Regions from separate parts of the Mesorhizobium sp. P170090 genome, predicted to be linked through region 4. Evidence: predicted binding sites of a transcription regulator. Region 4 holds the regulator's gene; each other region holds the start of a gene.
The links. The regulator PhoB, encoded in region 4, activates phosphate uptake and scavenging genes when phosphate is short. The targets are predictions, from matches to a motif close to TGTCATNNANCTGTCAT.
Positions count from the first base shown of each region.

Region 1: the regulator PhoB is predicted to act here: its motif matches at 3,231-3,247, upstream of ugpB (sn-glycerol-3-phosphate ABC transporter substrate-binding protein UgpB).
Region 2: the regulator PhoB is predicted to act here: its motif matches at 1,963-1,979, upstream of ppk2 (polyphosphate kinase 2).
Region 3: the regulator PhoB is predicted to act here: its motif matches at 2,389-2,405, upstream of AC3EML_RS07990 (ceramide glucosyltransferase).

Region 1 covers NZ_JBYNWH010000001.1:71,672-76,178, forward strand. Annotated here, with positions in the region: gene AC3EML_RS00340 (sn-glycerol-3-phosphate import ATP-binding protein UgpC) at 1-36, opposite strand, end outside; gene ugpE (sn-glycerol-3-phosphate ABC transporter permease UgpE) at 44-892, opposite strand; gene ugpA (sn-glycerol-3-phosphate ABC transporter permease UgpA) at 902-1,786, opposite strand; gene ugpB (sn-glycerol-3-phosphate ABC transporter substrate-binding protein UgpB) at 1,858-3,168, opposite strand; gene AC3EML_RS00360 (bifunctional diguanylate cyclase/phosphodiesterase) at 3,643-4,507, shown strand, end outside.
Region 2 covers NZ_JBYNWH010000001.1:3,592,863-3,597,369, reverse strand. Annotated here, with positions in the region: gene AC3EML_RS17225 (IS256 family transposase) at 1-806, opposite strand, end outside; gene ppk2 (polyphosphate kinase 2) at 982-1,902, opposite strand; gene AC3EML_RS17215 (aldo/keto reductase) at 2,146-3,189, shown strand; gene AC3EML_RS17210 (glycosyl transferase family 90) at 3,210-4,181, opposite strand; gene AC3EML_RS17205 (hypothetical protein) at 4,360-4,507, shown strand, end outside.
Region 3 covers NZ_JBYNWH010000001.1:1,635,702-1,640,208, reverse strand. Annotated here, with positions in the region: gene AC3EML_RS07995 (O-succinylhomoserine sulfhydrylase) at 1-1,125, shown strand, start outside; gene AC3EML_RS07990 (ceramide glucosyltransferase) at 1,137-2,288, opposite strand; gene apaG (Co2+/Mg2+ efflux protein ApaG) at 2,512-2,904, shown strand; gene AC3EML_RS07980 (Hsp33 family molecular chaperone) at 3,091-4,122, opposite strand; gene argF (ornithine carbamoyltransferase) at 4,231-4,507, opposite strand, start outside.
Region 4 covers NZ_JBYNWH010000001.1:193,675-198,181, reverse strand. Annotated here, with positions in the region: gene pstA (phosphate ABC transporter permease PstA) at 1-608, shown strand, start outside; gene pstB (phosphate ABC transporter ATP-binding protein PstB) at 626-1,450, shown strand; gene phoU (phosphate signaling complex protein PhoU) at 1,492-2,196, shown strand; gene phoB (phosphate regulon transcriptional regulator PhoB) at 2,213-2,902, shown strand; gene AC3EML_RS00960 (ROK family protein) at 2,933-4,168, opposite strand; gene xylF (D-xylose ABC transporter substrate-binding protein) at 4,425-4,507, shown strand, end outside.

The sequences.
Region 1 (4,507 bases), 120 kb from region 4:
GACCTTCTTCACATCCTTCAGATCGACGGTCGCCATCGGCTTCTCACTTTTCGGAATCGACAAGTCCGCGCACGAACCAGCGTTGCATCAGCACCACGATCAGGATCGGCGGCAGTATGGCCAGCATCGCGGTGACCATGACCAGATGCCATTGGGTATCGGCATCGGCGAAGGAGACCATCTTTCTAAGTGCGATGACGATGGTGTTCATGTCGTTGCTGTTGGTGACGAGCAGCGGCCACAGGTACTGCGTCCAGCCATAGATGAAGAGGATGACGAACAGTGCTGCGATGTTGGTGCGCGACAGCGGCAGCAGGATGTCGAAAAAGAAGCGCCATGGTCCGGCGCCGTCGACACGCGCCGCTTCCACCAACTCACCTGGGATGGTCATGAAGAACTGGCGAAACAGAAGCGTGGCGGTGGCCGAGGCGATCAGCGGAATGATCAGGCCGGCATAGGTGTCGATCATGCCGAGATCGACCATCACCTTGTAGGTCGGCAGGATGCGCACCTCGACGGGAAGCATCAGTGTGATGAAGATCAGCCAGAAGAAGACCATCCGAAGCGGAAAACGGAAGAACACGATCGCATAGGCCGAAAGGATCGAGATGAAAATCTTCCCCACCGCGATGCCGAGCGCCATGATCGTGGTGTTGAGCAGCAATCGGCCGACACTGACGCCGCCGATGCGGCCGACACCGCCGAACAGCGCCTCGCTGTAATTGTTCCAGACCTGGTCGCCGGGCAAAAGAGGCAATGGCGGCTTGAGGATGGTCTGCAGCGTCTGCGTGGAGGCAACGAAGGTGTAGTAGATCGGGAAAGCGACGATCAGGATGCCCAGGATGAGCACGGCGTGGGCGATGAGGGCGCGAAGCGGGGACTGACCAATCATCGCTCGCGCTCAACCGTAGTGGACTTTGCGTTCCACATAGCGGAACTGGATGGCCGTGAGTGAGATGACGATGACCATCAGGATGACCGACTGCGCGGCCGAATCGCCGAGGATCAAATTGACGAAACCGTCATTGTAGACCTTGTAGACCAGCGTCTCGGTGGCCTTGCCCGGCCCGCCGCCGGTGACGGCATGGACGATACCGAAAGTGTCGAACAGCGCATAGACCGTGTTGACGACCAGCAGGAAGAAGGTCGTCGGCGCGAGCAGCGGGAAGACGATGGTCCAGAAGCGCTTCGTCTCCCCGGCGCCGTCCATGGCCGCCGCCTCTATCAACGTCTTCGGCACCGCCTGCAGCCCGGCGACGAAGAACAGGAAATTGTAGCTGATCTGCTTCCAGGCAGCCGCAGACACCAGCAGGATCATGGCTTGGTTGCCGTTAAGCAAAGGATCCCAGGCAATGCCGAGACCTCTCAAGGCGTAGGCCAGCGAACCGATCGAGGGGTTGAACAGAAACAGCCACAACATGCCGGCAATCGCCGGCGCCACCGCATACGGCCAGATCAGCAGCGTGCGATAAAGGCCTTTGCCGCGCACCACCTTCTCGGCCATGACGGCAAGCAACAGGGCCACACCCATGGCGACCATCGCGGTCGCCAGAGAGAACACCAGCGTAACTTTGATCGAGTTGAGGTAGGCCGGGTCGGCCAGCACCTTGCGAAAATTGGCGAGCCCGACGAACTTGCTCTTCAGCCCGAACGGGTCTTCCCTAAGCATCGACTGGTAGAGCGCCTGCCCCGTCGGCCAGTAGAAAAAGATCAGCGTAATGGCGAGTTGCGGCGCCACCAGCAGGTAAGGCAGGGTCTTGTTGGGAAAGACGACGCGTGGAGACAGTGTGGTTCCCTCGCTGTTCAGGAAGTCGTCCACGCGGGTCCGCGTGGACGAGGTTCAACTGACAAATCGCTTCAATTTCCGATCGCTTCCTGAATCGCCTTGTTGCCGCGTGCGACCGCGTTGTCGAGCGCCTGCTGCGCAGTCTGCTGGCCGGCCAGCATCTTCTCGAACTCCTCGTTCTCGATGTCGCGCACCTGCGGCAGGTTGACGAGGCGCACGCCCTTCGAGTTCTCGGTCGGCGCCTTGCCCAGCATCTGCAGGATCGGCGTCTCACGGCCCGGATTCTTGTCATAGAAGCCGGACTTCTTCGTCGCCTCATAGGCAGCGAGCGTCACCGGCAGATAACCCGACTTCTGGTGCAGATACTCCTGCACTTCGGTCTTGGACAGGTAGGAGAAGAACGCCGCGACGCCCTTGTATTCCTCGTCCGATTTGTTGCCGAACACCCACAGGCTGGCGCCGCCCGGCGTGGTGTTCTGGGGCGCGCCCTTGGCGTCACTATCATAGGGAAGCTGGCCGATGCCGTAGTTCATGCCCGACTTGACGATGTCACCGAGACCCCCCGACGATTCGGTGAAGATGCCGCATTCTCCGGCAAGGAAGATCTGCTTGGCTTCGGATGTACGGCCGCCATATTTGAAGGTGCCGTCCTTGGCCAGGTCGGCGAGGGCCTGGAAATGATTGACGAAGATCGGCGCATTGATCTTGAGCTCGACGTCGGTTCCGGCAAGTCCGTTCTGGTTGGTGCCATAGGAAACGTCGTTCCAGGCAGCGAAGGCCTCAAGGTGGATCCAGGTCAACCAGGTCGAGGTATAGCCGCAGGAAGCGGCGCCGCTCGCCTTGATCTTCTTGGCGGCTTCCCACACCTCGTTCCAGGTCTTTGGCGGATTGTTCACATCAAGCCCGGCCTTCTGGAAGATATCCTTGTTGTAGTAGAGGATGGGCGACGAGGAATTATAGGGGAAGGACAGCATGGTCCCGTCCGGCTTCGAATAGTAGCCGACGATGCCGGGCAAATACTGGCTCTTGTCGAAGGTCACGCCGGCGCTGGTCAGCACATCGGCCACCGGCTTGATCGCACCTTCGGCGGCCATCATGACGCCGGTACCCACGTCGAACACCTGGATGATATCGGGCGCTTGCCCCGCACGAAAGGCAGCGATGCCGGCATTCAGCGTTTCGGGATAGGTGCCCTTGAAAACAGGGAGAATTTCATAGTCGCTCTGGCTGGCATTGAAATCCTTGGCGATCTTGTCGACCACCTCGGCATTGGCGCCGGTCATTGCATGCCACCAACTGATCTGGGTGGCGGCGAAGGCGGAGGTGGTGGAAAGCAGGGTCAAGGTGGCGGCAACACCGGCCGCAAAGCCGAACAACTTCATGTTTCATCTCCCGTTTGTCATTGGCGAAAGGGGCACTCCCGCAAAGGCAATATGTGTCGCTGATGACAATCGGACAACGGATTTGTTGCTGTTTCGTGAATTTCATACCCGGCTAACTTCGCGCCCCCTCGCTCTGCAACGAGGACAGAGAGAAATGCCAAGCCGGCTCAGCGATACATGGGCGCGGTGGGCCTGCGACGATCGCCGACCGCCGGCGATGCATGAAGGGCCCCCGTGACAGCGCCACGCACCTGTACCATGCGGCCGCCATACCGGCGCTCGGCCAGATCGAGATCGGTAGAGCGGCATCGCGCCAAGCGCTGCTGTGACCCTGTCTGGAATGAGACAGGATCGCCGCAAGGTACAACCCGAAAAACCCGCTGTAGTTGTAGTTCGCATAACCGATTCTTCGTCAAGCGCGACATACTAATCAAGTGGACGGCTTGATTGCTGTGGGAGAGCAGGTGGGGCGAGATGCTGACGGTCTATAATTGTATCGTGCATGAGCACGATCTGAGACTGGTCGCACTGGCAGCGCTCATTTGCGGTATTTCTTCCTTCTCGGCGGTCAACCTGCTTCGCCATGTCGACCGCTCGAGCGAGCGCAACCGCTATACCTGGCTGATGATAGCAGCCACTTCCACCGGCTTCGGTATCTGGGCGACGCATTTCATCGCAATGCTTGCCTTTTCTCCCGGAATCCCCAACGCCTACAATGCGGAAATGTCGGCGCTTTCGCTCGCCGGTTCCGTCGCCCTGACCGCCGCGGGCATGTGGATCGCCACCTTGCGCCGGGGCATCGACTACCCTCTGGTCGGCGGCGCCGTCCTCGGCGCCGGTATCGCCGCCATGCACTATATCGGCATGGCCGCCTTCGAGGTCGAAGGGCGCATCGTCTGGAACCCGCTGCTGGTCGGCGTCTCGGTGCTGACAGGCGTCACCCTCGCCGCGCTGGCGCTGCTGGTCGTGTTGCGACGGCCGTCCATGCAGGCCACAATCGCCGCCGCCATCCTGTTGACGCTGGCGATCTGCAGCCTGCACTTCATCGCGATGGGCGCGGTGTCGATCTTCCCGGACTCCTCCATCGAGATATCGCAGTTCACGGTCGAACCGATGTCGCAGGCCTTCGCCGCCGCTGCTGTCAGCCTGGCTATCCTGGTGCTTTCAGCCGCAGCATTGTGGATCGACCTGCGCTTCCGTCGTCACAAGATCGAGGCCGAGCGCATGCACGGCCTCGCCAACGCCGCCGTCGAGGGCCTGATCGTATGCGACGGCGCCCGCATCGTCAGCGCCAATGACAGCATCGCCGCGCTAACTGGCATTGCGCCGGAAGTGCTGA
Region 2 (4,507 bases), 3.4 Mb from region 4:
TCGCCGTGCTTCCTCGGCAGATGATCGAGCGCGTTCCTGAGGAAGTGCACGTAGCAGCGTTGCCAGGCGGCTTCGGGGATCACCTCGCCGATCGCTGCCACCAGGCCGGCGTGATCGTCGGACACAACCAACTCGACGCCCTTGAGGCCGCGCGCCTTGAGGCCGACGAGGAAGTCCCTCCAGGCCGAGCGGCTCTCGCGATTGGCCATCTCCACGGCCAGGATCTGGCGCCTTCCGTCCCAGTCGATACCGACCGCGATCAGCACCGCCTGGCTCATGACAACACCGGCTTCACGCACCTTCTCGTAGCGCGCATCGAGGATGAGGTAAGGAAACGGCTCTTGAAGGGGGCGCCTGGCAAAGGCAGCGAGGCTCTCGTCCAGCCGCTTGTTGATGGCCGAGATCGACGAGGCCGAGAAGGCATGGCCGCACAGTTCTTCCGTGATCGCCTTCACCTTGCGGGTCGACACGCCCTGCACATACATCTCCGCCATTGTCGCCACCAAGGCCCGCTCGGAACGCTGGTAGCGCTCGAACAGCTCGGTGGAGAAGCGCCCGGCCCGGTCCTGCGGAACCCGCAGCTCGAGCTTGCCGACCCGCGTCACAAGGGTACGGCCGTAATAGCCCGAGCGATAGCCAAGCCGTTCGGGCGTGCGCTCGCTCTTCGAGGCACCCAGCGCCTCGTCCATCTCGGCCTCAAGCACCTCCTGCATCACCGCACGGAGCACTTCGTGCAATCCATCCGGGTTCGAAAGCAAAATGTCTTTGACGGCAGCGCTGGCGGTCTTAACTTCAGTCTTGGTCATGGTGGCGTTCCTTCGCGGGAATCAGGTGACGTGAACAATCACCAGCCTGCCATGACCGCCCCCTCTCAGCGAATTTGCAGAACTCTCAGCACACTACCATTCGTCGATGCCGGCGCTGCCCCTCATCCGCCCTTCGGGCACCTTCTCCCCGTGAAACGGGGAGAAGGAAAAGTGCTCAATACTTCTCCGGCACGTAAAGCTCGCGCGGCAGGACCTGGCGCTCGTACTCCGGGTTGAACACCCGCTCGGGCAGCGTGATTTCTTCGTGCGGCACGTCCTCATAGGGCAGCTGTTTGAGGAGATGGTCGATGCAGTTCAGCCGCGCCCGCTTCTTGTCGTTGCCTTCGACGATGTACCACGGTGCCTCTGGGATGTTGGTGCGGGCAAACGTCTCTTCCTTGGCCTTGGTGTACTGCTCCCAGCGCACGCGCGACTGCAGGTCCATCGGCGACAGCTTCCACTGCTTCATCGGGTCGTGGATGCGCATCATGAAGCGCATCTGCTGTTCCTCGTCGGTGATCGAGAACCAGTATTTGACCAGCGTGACGCCGGAGCGGACCAGCATGCGCTCGAACTCCGGCACGTCGCGGAAGAACTCTTCGACCTGATCGGGTTCGGCAAAGCCCATCACCCGCTCGACGCCGGAGCGGTTGTACCAGGAGCGGTCGAACAGCACGATCTCGCCGCCGGCCGGCAGATGCGGCACGTAGCGCTGGAAATACCACTGCGATTTTTCGCGCTCGGTCGGCGCCGGCAGCGCCACGACGCGGCAGATGCGCGGGTTGAGGCGCTGGGTGATGCGCTTGATGACGCCGCCCTTGCCGGCGGAATCGCGTCCTTCGAAAACCACCACCAGCTTCTTCTTGTGGTAGGCGACCCAGGACTGCAGCTTGATCAGTTCCGACTGCAAGCCGATCAGGTCGCGGAAATACTGCATGCGGTCGATCGACGGCGGATGCGCGTTCTTGTAGATCTTGGAGATCTCCAGCGACAGCGCCGGCTCCGACATTTCAAGCTCATAGTCCTCGTCGAGCATGTCGGCGAGTTCGGCTTCCAGCCAATCCCTGGCCGGAGAATTCTGCTTCAACTCGGTCATTTCCACTGCTCCGCTTGCCGGCTGGCATGAAACCCTGAGCCGACTCGATATAGGCCGCCAATGACGGTTTTATTGCAAGCCGCCGGCCAGCCGGTCATCACTGCAAACCAGCGAGCATTGCCGATCCATCGCCCTGGGATGGCGACAAGCCGCTCAAATTGTCCTACAATTGGCGGACCCCTTCGGGCTTCCCCGCCCTTTCCTGCTAAAACCGCCTCCCCACCAAAACTACGAGGATCTGACATGGAATACCGCACGCTTGGCCGTTCCGGCTTGAAAGTTTCGGCGCTGACCTTGGGAACCATGACCTTCGGCGGCAGCGGGCCGTTCGCCGCCGTCGGCAATTCCGATCTCGCGGAGGCCTCGCGCATCATCGACACTTGCATCGATGCCGGCATCAATCTCATCGACACCGCCAATGTCTATTCCAACGGTCTGTCGGAAGAGATCATCGGCGAGGCGCTCGGCGGCAAGCGCAAGAACGACGTGCTGATCGCCTCCAAGGCGCGCATGCGGATCGGCAAGGGCCCCAATGACGAAGGCCTGTCGCGCCATCATCTGATCCGCGAATGCGAGAAGAGCCTGAAGCGCCTCAGGACCGATGTCATCGACATCTATTTCCTGCACGAATGGGACGGCGCGACGCCGCTCGAGGAAACCATCTCCGCGCTCGACACGCTGGTTGCCCAGGGCAAAATCCGCTATGTCGGCTGCTCCAACTATTCCGGCTGGCAGGTCATGAAGGCGCTCGGCATCAGCGACAGCCAGCACCAGCCGCGTTTCGTCACCCAGCAGATCCACTACACGCTGGAAGCACGCGAGGCCGAGTATGAGCTCTTGCCGATTTCGGTCGACCAGGGCCTTGGCGTGCTGGTGTGGAGCCCGCTCGCCGGCGGCCTGCTGTCGGGCAAATACCGCCGCGACAGTCCGACGGCGCGCCAGATCGGCGGCTGGTCGGAACCGCCGATCCGCGACGAGGGCCGGCTGTGGCGGATCGTCGACGTGCTGGTCGACATCGGCGCCACTCGCGGCGTCTCGGCGGCCCAGGTGGCGCTGGCCTGGCTGCTTGGCCGGCCGGCCGTCAGTTCGCTGGTGATTGGCGCACGCAACGAGGCCCAGTTGAAAGACAATCTCGCCGCGGCAAGCCTGACGCTGTCCTTTGATGAACGCCAGCGTCTCGATGCCGTCAGCCGGCCGCCGGTGCTCTATCCCTACTGGCACCAGCAGTTTACGGCGAAGGACCGCTTCGGCCCGGCCGATCTGGTTATGGACCGCAGCGTCATCTGACTTAAGGGCGCCGGAAGCCGCTAGCCCGCGATAAACCGCCAGACCTGCGGATCGGGCTCGATCTGGCCGCTGAGCACGAAATATTTGTAGAGCACGAGCAGGCAGATCGCCTGCTCGGCCCGCTCGTCGGCGAATTTGCGGCAATAGGCGTTGGCCGCCGCAACGATGCGCTGGGCCTCGGCCGGATGCTGCTCGAGATGATGCACCCGCTCGGCCAGATCGCTGAAGTCGGGCGCCAGCGGCACATAATGGACATCGGGCTCGAGCTGCCCCTCGGCGAACCAGGTCTCGTAAGTCGGCGGCGGCATCAGGCAGAGCGAGTTCGAGCTCATGATCCATTTCAGATTGGTCGCGACATCATTGCCTTCGAGCGAGATGATGTAGCGGTAGCGGCGCTGCTGATCGATGCTGAGATAGGGCTTGCGGTATTCCGCAGGTGCTGTCGCCCTCGGCGTGCCGACATCGCAGAACGGCAGATTGCGGGCTGCATCCAGCAACAAGGTGCGGATCGGATTGTTGAGTTCGCCGCGCCAAACGACGAGCGGATGCTTGTCGGCGAAGGCGACATCGTCGGCCGGCATGTAGAAATGACGGAACTTGTTCAGCTTGAACAGGACGCCGTTGCCGTTGTCGCCGGCTATCGGCCGGTCCTTGACGATCGACGGCATCTTCGGCACTTCGATGACGTCGCCGAATTCCAGGTCGATGCGCAGATCTGGGTCGAAATAACGGGTGAACTCCTTCAGATCGTAATAGTACATGCTGCGGTCCGACGGCAGCCGGCTGACCGGCACGGCCTCGGGGCTGGGGCTAAAAGGCTCCCGCAGCGTGTTGTAGTAATTGAGCCGCTGGCGGACCGATGCGTCGGAAAGCCTGGCCTGATCGAGCAGCCGGCCGAGCCGGCGCCGGAAAAGAACCGGCGGCGCGATGTCGCGCATGGCGTTGCGCGCATAGTAGATCAGCTTCTGTGCGTTTCTTTGAAGCGTGGCCATCGGTCGTTTTGATTCGAAATCGGTCGGCGGCGGCTCCAGCAACTGTCCCGCAGCCTTTTCTAAACCATTGTGTTCGCCATCACGCAAGTCCAGAACCGCTGGCATCTGCCCTCGCGGCGCTGTTGTGTTTGCCGGCCAATGCTTCTAGGCAGGATCAGGCACAGCGAAAGGAAACGATATGGCTCGACCACCGAATTACGGTCAGGAACGCAAAGAGCGCGACCGGCAGAAGGCCGCCAAGAAGGCGGAGAAGCTCGCCGCCAAGGTCGCGGCCAAGGAGCGCGCCGAGCCTGAGAACGAGGCAAGTTCGAAAACCGACACCGAAA
Region 3 (4,507 bases), 1.4 Mb from region 4:
CAGTTCGGCGAGACGTCCGAAGCGATGTACCTCACCCAAGGCTATGTCTACGAGACGGCGCAGGCTGCCGAGGCCCGTTTCAAGGGCGAGGAGCCGGGCTTCATCTATTCGCGCTATGCCAACCCTACCGTCGACATGTTCGAAAAGCGCATGTGCGCGCTGGAGGGTGCCGAAGATGCGCGCGCCACGGCGTCCGGCATGGCGGCGGTGACGGCAGCGCTCCTGTGCAGCGCCAAGGCCGGCGACCATATCGTTGCGGCGCGCGCGCTGTTCGGCTCCTGCCGCTGGGTGGTGGAGACGCTGGCGCCGAAATACGGCATCGAGGCAACGCTGGTCGACGGCACCGACATCGCCAACTGGGAAAAGGCGGTGCGGCCGAACACGAAACTGTTCTTCCTGGAAAGCCCGACCAATCCGACGCTGGAAGTGGTCGACATCGCAGCGGTGGCGGCGCTCGCCACCTCGATCGGCGCCAGGCTGATCGTCGACAATGTCTTTGCCACGCCCTTGCAGCAGAAGCCCTTGCAGCTCGGCGCCCATATCGTCGTCTACTCCGCGACCAAGCACATTGACGGCCAGGGACGCTGTCTCGGCGGCATCATCCTGTCGGACAAGAAATGGATCGACGAGAATTTGCACGACTATTTCCGCCACACCGGCCCGAGCCTGTCGCCGTTCAACGCCTGGACGCTGCTCAAGGGCCTGGAGACGCTGCCGGTTCGGGTGCGCCAGCAGACGGAAAGCGCGGCCAAGATCGCGGATTTCCTGGCAGGACGGCCGGAAATCGCCCGCGTCATCTATCCCGGCCGCGCCGACCACCCGCAGGCCGACATCGTCAAGAAGCAGATGACGGGCGGATCGACGCTGATCTGCCTCGACGTCAAGGGCGGCAAGCAGGCGGCCTTCGCCTTGCAGAACGCGCTCGACATCGTGCTGATCTCCAACAATCTCGGCGACGCCAAGAGCCTGATCACCCATCCGGCGACCACCACGCACAAGAACCTCAGCGACGAAGCTCGCGCCGAGCTTGGCATCGGGCCGGGAACGCTCAGGCTGTCGGTCGGTCTTGAGGATACGGACGATCTGCTGGAGGACGTTGCGCAGGCGCTGAAGGCAGCCGGGTAGGCCGCGAGGCGTCACGCTCCCGACGAAACCTCTTCCAGTTCGGCCGTCTTGGTGCCGATGGTCATGGTGTTGCCGCGCCAGTCGACGGCGCCGCTCAGCCAGCCGCGCGCCCAGATGGCGGGAAGCATCATGTCGCGGACCATCATCGCCGGGACCATGCGCAGCGACAGATGCCAGCCCTTGGCCGCGGCCAGCGCGCATTCGGGAATGTAGGCCGCCGTCAGCACGGCCAACACCGTGGCCGGCAGGCTGATGCCGGCACTTGCGGCCGCCACCAGCGCCATCGCCAACGGCACGGCGACGCCGGTCAGGATCTCGGGTGCGAAAAACAGCGGGAAGGTGACGCGGCGCAACCGCGCCCAGCGCGCCTGGCGCGACCAGATGTCGGCATGTCGGCGCTGCCCCAGTGGTTGCTCGAAAGGCGAGGCAACGAGATTGACGCGCAGGCCCAGTCCGTTGACCAGCTTGGTTGCAGCAGCATCCTCGGCGATCTCGGCGGCCAGCGCGCGGATACCGCCACTGGTATCGAGCATCGGCTTGTTCCACAGCATGCTCTTGCCCTGGGCAAAGCCGAGGCCAAGCGCCTCGCCGGCATATTGCCAGCGCGCCTGCAGCGTGTTGAGGAACGCGCATTCGACCTCGGCCCAGAAGCCATCCGGCCGCGAGCCGATCGGCGTCGAGCAGATAAGCCCGGTATTGGTCCGCCAGGCCGCCATCAGGTGCTGGACGTAATCCCTAGGCATCAGCACGTTGGAATCCGCCAGAATAACCCAATGATAGCGCGCCGCTTCCCAGCCCTTGACGCAGTTGTTGAGCTTCGGGTTGCTGCTGACGCGGTCGTCGCCGATCAGCAGCCGGGCCGGCACGTTGGGAAACAGGACGATCGCCCTGTTTATCAGTTCGACGACCGGGTCGTCGGCGTGAGCGACGCAGAAGATCAGTTCGTAGATCGGCCAGTCAAGCGAGAAAGCTCGCTGCAGCGTCTCTTGTGTGAACGGCTCCACGCCGCGCGACGGCACGACGATCGAGACCGGCGGCTGCTCGTTGGACGGCGGAGGGATGAGACGGCGCGCTTTCAGCTTCGACGATGCAAGCAGGATGCTGGCGAGATTGGAAAGAAGCAAAGCGGAGGAAGCGAAGGCGGCTGTGAGAGCTGGTTCCATCGAGATCTGGTCACTCCGGAAAGGCCGCTCGCGGCTGCTTTGTCAGTCGACAGATGGGCCTTGAGTCGCCGGCAAGGTTTGCGCACACCAACATTGTCATGTGTCACTTAAATGACAATTGTTTGTCGGCACCTGCGCTTTGAGGCTGGCAGGACATGCCGCTCTGCGCGTATCAAACCGCATGGCGCGACAAATGTTCCCTGCCGCGCAACCGGAGCAGCCCATGTACCGCGCCGTCACGCGCAACATCGAAGTGCAGGTCAGACCGTTTTACCTGGAGGACCGCTCGGACCCGGCGGAGAACCGTTATGTCTGGGGCTACCAGGTGACGATCGACAACCAGTCGGACGATTTCGTGCAGCTTATGTCGCGTTACTGGCACATCACCGACGGCAGCGGCCGGGTCGAGGAAGTGCGCGGCGCCGGCGTGGTCGGCGACCAGCCTGAGCTCAATCCCGGCGACAGCTATCAATACACGTCAGGCTGCCCGCTATCGACGCCGTCCGGCTTCATGGTCGGCCACTACACCATGCGCAACAAAAAGGGCGAGACGTTCGACGTCGCTATTCCCGCGTTTTCGCTGGATCTGCCGGGGACCCGACGGACGGTGAATTAGGGGTTTTCTCCCCGTCACTATACGGGGAGAAATGCCCGGCAGGGCAATGAGGGGCAGCGCCAAACTCATGAGGTTATCTTCCACGCACATGACCTAGGCTATGCGCGGCCATTCACCAAAGTTCGCGCTGCCCCTCATCCGCCCTTCGGGTACCTTCTCCCCGTGAACGGGGAGAAGGTAGAGATGCTACTGAGCTGCAAACTCCGCCGGGTCGAAGTCGTACTGCTTCGAGCAGAACTCGCAGGCGACGTGGATGCCGCCATCTTCGGTGCTGTCCTTGATTTCCTGCGCGGAAAACCCCTCGAGGATGCCGCGTATCTTGTCCCTTGAGCAGGAACATTGGTCGGCAACCGGCACGCCGCCGAAGACGCGCACGCCATGTTCGTGGAACAGCCTGTAGAGCAGCCGCTCGGCGCCGATGGTCGGGTCGATCAGCTCGGTCGGCTCGATGGTGCCGAGCAGCGCCACCAGCTCGCGCCAAGAATTGTCGGCCGGCTCGTTCATCACGTCGCGCGGATCGCCGTCGCCCCCCGAAATGTCGGGCACGCGCATGCGCTCGGGCGACTGCGGCAGGAACTGCGCCAGGATACCGCCGGCGCGCCACTGCTCGCGCGCACCGCCGGGGCCGGGCGTCAGCAGCTTGGCCACCGACAGCCTGAGGTCGGTCGGGATCTGCTCCGACTGGCGGAAATAGGTGCGCGCGGCGTCTTCCAGCGTCTCGCCGTCGAGCTGGACGATGCCCTGATAGCGCTGCGTGTGCGCCCCCTGGTCGATGGTCAGCGCCAAAACGCCGCTGCCCAGCAGCGTCTGCTGCGAGGTCTGGCCTGCGGCCACCAGGGCCTCCAGCCGGTCGGCGTCGAAACGCGCATAGGCGCGCAATGACGAAGGCGTGGAGAAATCCGCGACCAGCATGTCGACCGGCCCGTCGGTGCGGGTCTGCAGGATGAACTTGCCTTCGAATTTGAGCGAGGTGCCGAGCAGCACCGTCAGCACACAGGCTTCCGCGAGCAGGCGGGCGACCGGCTCGGGATAGTCGTGACGGTTGAGGATGGCGTCGAGCATCGGCCCGAGTTGCACGGTGCGGCCGCGCACGTCGAGCGGGCCGACCTCGAAGGGTACGACATGATCGTCGCCGGCATAGCCGAACTCGCCGAGTTTGGGGTGATGTTCAGTCACTTGATGCGTTTCCAACATGACAAAGCTCCAGGGCGCGGCCATGCGGCCCGGAGGGGTGCATGCGTCCAAACGCGCTTGATTTGCGTGATGCGGCGCAAATAGGCATCACGCCGCCCCGGATCAAGCGCTTGGAGATCAAGCGCCTGGAGATCAAGCGCCCAGACACCAGGCCAAAACCGCCTTCTGGGCGTGAAGCCGGTTCTCGGCTTCGTCGAAGACCACCGAATGCGGACCGTCGATGACCTCGTCGGTCACTTCCTCGCCGCGGTGCGCCGGCAGGCAGTGCATGAACAGGGCGTCGGGCTTGGCCCTGGCCATCAGCGCCGCATTGACCTGATAGGGCGAGAAGACATTGTGGCCGCGGGCGCGGTGTTCCTGGCCCATCGACACCCAGCAGTCGGTGACGATGCAGTCGGCTTGGTCGACG
Region 4 (4,507 bases):
TCGGCGTCGCCGCCTCCATCTATCTGGAGGAGTTCGCCAAGAAGAACCGCTTTACGGACCTGATCGAAGTCAACATCAACAATCTCGCGGCGGTGCCGTCGATCGTCTTCGGTCTGCTTGGCCTTGCCGTGTTCATCAACTTCCTCGGCATGCCGCGCTCGGCTTCCTTCGTCGGCGGCCTGGTGCTGACCTTGATGACATTGCCGACCATAATCATCGCCACGCGCGCCGCCCTTGCCGCGGTGCCGCCGTCGATCCGCTCGGCGGCCCTAGGTCTCGGCGCCTCCAAGATGCAGATGGTGTTCCATCACATCCTGCCGCTTGCCGCCCCAGGCATCCTTACCGGCACCATCATCGGCCTGGCGCGTGCGCTCGGCGAGACAGCACCGCTGCTCTTGATCGGCATGGTCGCTTTCGTCGCCGATTATCCGACGACGCCTTTCGATCCGGCGACCGCGCTGCCGGTTCAGATCTATATGTGGGCAAACGAGGCTGAGCGCGCTTTTGTCGAGCGCATGTCCGGCGCCATCATCATCCTGCTCGTCTTCCTCATGGCCATGAACATCACCGCGATCGTGCTCCGGCGCCGGTTCGAGCGGCGCTGGTAGAAAAAAGGCAATTTGGTATGAACATCATGACCGAACAGTCCCTTGAGAATGCAGTGGGCGACAAAATGAACGCCAAGTCGAACGAAGTGATCAAGATGCGCGGCGACAAGGTCGGCGTGTTCTATGGCGAGAAGCAGGCGTTGTTCGACGTCAATCTCGACGTCCGCCAGAACCAGGTGACGGCGCTGATCGGCCCCTCCGGCTGCGGCAAGTCGACCTTCTTGCGCTGCCTCAACCGCATGAACGACACCATCGATTCGGCGCGGGTGACCGGCAAGATCACGCTCGATGAAGACGACATCTACGACAAGAACATCGATGTCGTCGAACTGCGCGCACGCGTCGGCATGGTGTTCCAGAAACCCAACCCGTTCCCGAAGTCCATCTACGAGAACGTCGCCTACGGCCCGCGCATCCATGGGCTGGCCAAGCGCAAGTCCGACATGGACCAGATCGTCGAGCAGAGCCTGAAGAAGGCGGCGATCTGGAACGAGGTCAAGGACCGCCTGCAGGAGCCCGGCACCGGCCTGTCCGGCGGCCAGCAGCAGCGCCTGTGCATCGCGCGCGCCATCGCCGTGTCGCCGGAGGTGATCCTGATGGACGAGCCCTGCTCGGCGCTCGATCCGATCGCCACCGCCCGTGTCGAGGAGCTGATAGACGAGCTGCGCCAGAACTACACGATCGTCATCGTCACCCATTCGATGCAGCAGGCGGCGCGCGTGTCGCAGCGCACGGCGATGTTCCATCTCGGCTATCTCGTCGAGGAGGGCGCCACCGACAAGATGTTCACCAACCCCGACGACAAGCGCACCCAGGACTACATTACCGGCCGCTTCGGCTGAGCCGTCCGGCGGGTGAATTTTCAGGCACGAGGACCAAGATCATGGGTGAACATACCGTCGCCTCCTTCGATGAAGAGCTCGGGCAGATCAGCAAGCTGATCCGCGACATGGGCGATCTGGCAGGCTCGATGGTCAGCGGCTCGACCAGGGCGCTGCTCAATTCGGACAATGCGCTGGCACAGCGTGTCGTTTCCGACGACGCCATCATGGATGCGCGCCAGCGCGAACTGGACGACCGCGCCATCACGCTGATCGCCAAGCGTCAGCCGATGGCCAACGATCTGCGTGCCGTGGTCGGCTCGATCCGCATGGCGGGCGACCTCGAGCGCATCGGCGACCTCGCCAAGAACATCGCCAAACGCGTCGGCACCGTGGGCTTGAGCGTCACGCCGCGCGACCTCTCGCACTCCATCGACGCCATGGCGCAGCTGGTGCTGATCCAGGTGCAAGGCGTCGTCGAGGAATATGCCGCCACCGATGCGGCAGCGCTTGCAAAACTCAGGAATGACGACGAGCGCATCGACGTCAAATACACGTCCGTGTTTCGTGAGCTCTTGACCTACATGATGGAAGACCCTCGCAACATCACCGCCTGCACGCATCTCTTGTTCTGCGCCAAGAATCTTGAGCGCATCGGCGATCATGTCACCAACATCGCCGAAAATGCGTATTATGTGCTGACCGGCCAGCAACTGCCCGCCAATCGTCCGAAGCAGGACGAGACGGCGATGGCCATGCCGGCCTGATGAGGGTGAACTGCCGATGATCGCGCCACGCATCATGGTCGTGGAGGACGAGGAGCCGCTAGGCGTGCTCCTCCGCTACAACCTCGAATCCGAAGGCTATCACGTCGAGGTGGTGACACGCGGCGACGAGGCCGAGATCCGCCTGCAGGAAAACGTGCCCGATCTCCTGGTGCTCGACTGGATGGTGCCCGCTGTTTCCGGCATCGAGCTCTGCCGGCGCCTTAGAGTGCGGCCCGAAACCGAGCGGCTGCCGATCATCATGCTGACCGCGCGCGGTGAGGAAAGCGATCGCGTGCGCGGCCTGTCCACCGGCGCCGACGACTATCTGGTCAAGCCATTCTCGACGCCGGAGTTCATGGCGCGCGTGAGGGCGCTGCTGCGCCGGGCCAAGCCGGAAGTGCTGTCCAGCGTGCTCAAGGTCGGCGACATCGTGCTCGACCGCGAGTCGCACCGTGTCTACCGCAAGAAGAGCGAGATCAGGCTCGGACCGACCGAGTTCCGGCTGCTCGAATTCATGATGCGCCATCCCGGCCGCGTGTTCTCGCGCAGCCAACTGCTCGACAATGTCTGGGGCGAGACGATCTATATCGACGAGCGAACCGTCGACGTCCATGTCGGGCGCTTACGCAAAGCGGTCAACAACGGCCGCATGCCGGATGTCATCCGTACCATTCGCGGCGCCGGCTACGCGATCAGGGAAGACTAGGATGCTGCGCGTCGCGCCGTTGCCGGCCATTCAGGCGACATGCTTGCCGGATTTGGCCTGAATGCCCGGCGCGAAAATCTCCTGATCGACGAAGCCGAGCGCGCGCATGGCACAGCCTTCGCGGATCAGCGGCAGCTCGTTGGGCTCGGTGTCGAAGGAGATCGATTTCGAGTGCTGGCCGCCGGCGGTCTGGGCGATCGCTTCGCGCAATGCCGGTTCGATCAAGTCGAAGGCGGCGGCGCTGACGCCTACCATGGCGACGGGTGCCGGATCGATCAGCGCAAACAGGCTGCCGAGGCCGAAGCCGAGCGCCTCGCCGGCCTTGCGATAGGCTTCGCGCTCCGGGCCGTCGGTTTCGCGGGCGCGCGCGGCGAGTGCGCGCATATCAGCGTCGCCGATATCGACCGGCTCGGCATCCTCGCCCATCATTTTGGCGCTGCGCCAGATGGCGTAGTTTCCGGCATAGGCCTCGACGCAGCCGCGCCGCCCGCAGCGGCAGAGCGCGCCGCCCGGACGGTGGATCATGTGGCCGAACTCGCCGCCCGAGGAATGGGTGCCGGTGAAAAGTTCGCCTTTCAGCACCAGTCCCATGCCGATGCCGTGCGATAAGAGGATGGCGATAAAATTGTCGCGGTAGCGCTCGGGCTGGCGCCATTGCAGCGCCACCGCCATCATATTGCAGTCGTTCTCCATGGTGGCCGGAATGCCGAATTCCGCTTCCAACATGTCGGCGAAGGCAATGTCGGTCAGTGGCGTGATTGGCGACCACAGCATGGCCCGCGCCTGCGAATCGGTGATGCCCTGGATGCCCATGGCAATGCGGGCGATGCTCTGGACGTCCAGGTCCGGGTCCTCGAGACGCCGCCGGACGATTGCTACGCATTCGCCGATCAGTTCGTCGCGCGGCATGGTCAGCGTGTCGAGCCGGCGCTGTTCTTCCGCGACCACCTGGCCGGCATAGTCGATGACGGTGACGGAGAGGAAGTTCAGCGACAGCACCACGGTCATCACCGCCGCCGCTTCCGGATTGAGGCCAAGGCCGACCTGCGGCCGGCCGCGTTTCAGCGAGCCGGTCTCGCCAGGCTTGCCTTCAATCAGGATGCCTTCTTGAATCAGATCAGACGAGATTGCCGATATGGTCGAATGGCTGAGGCCGGTGGTCGCCGCAATCTCGGTCCGCGACGGCTGGCCGGCCCGGCGCACGGCCGAAATCACCATCGCGCGGTTGCGACGGCGCAGATCGTCGTGGCGGATTCCAACCGACATTTGTTTCCTCCCGGCCTCCTCGCGCCTCATGATAGTGAAGGCGTTCGACGGCACCAGCCAAATATTGGCAGACGCCGGCAGCCCTGTCATTGTTTATTGCGGAGCTCGAAAAAATTCGGCAAGGCCATCAGAAACCATGTTGACAGCGCTTTATCATTGAACCAGTGTTTTTTCGAGGCTCGAAAAAATGGAGCCTCTGTGTGCAGGCCTTCGGGCCAGTTTTGTCGCGCCGCGCGCGGCGCAGGGAGGGTTTATCATGAACAGATTTGCAGCCGCCATGCTGGCGGGCGCCGCCATGTCGCTGACGCTGGTCTCGGTCGCGCAGGCGAAGGACAAGGT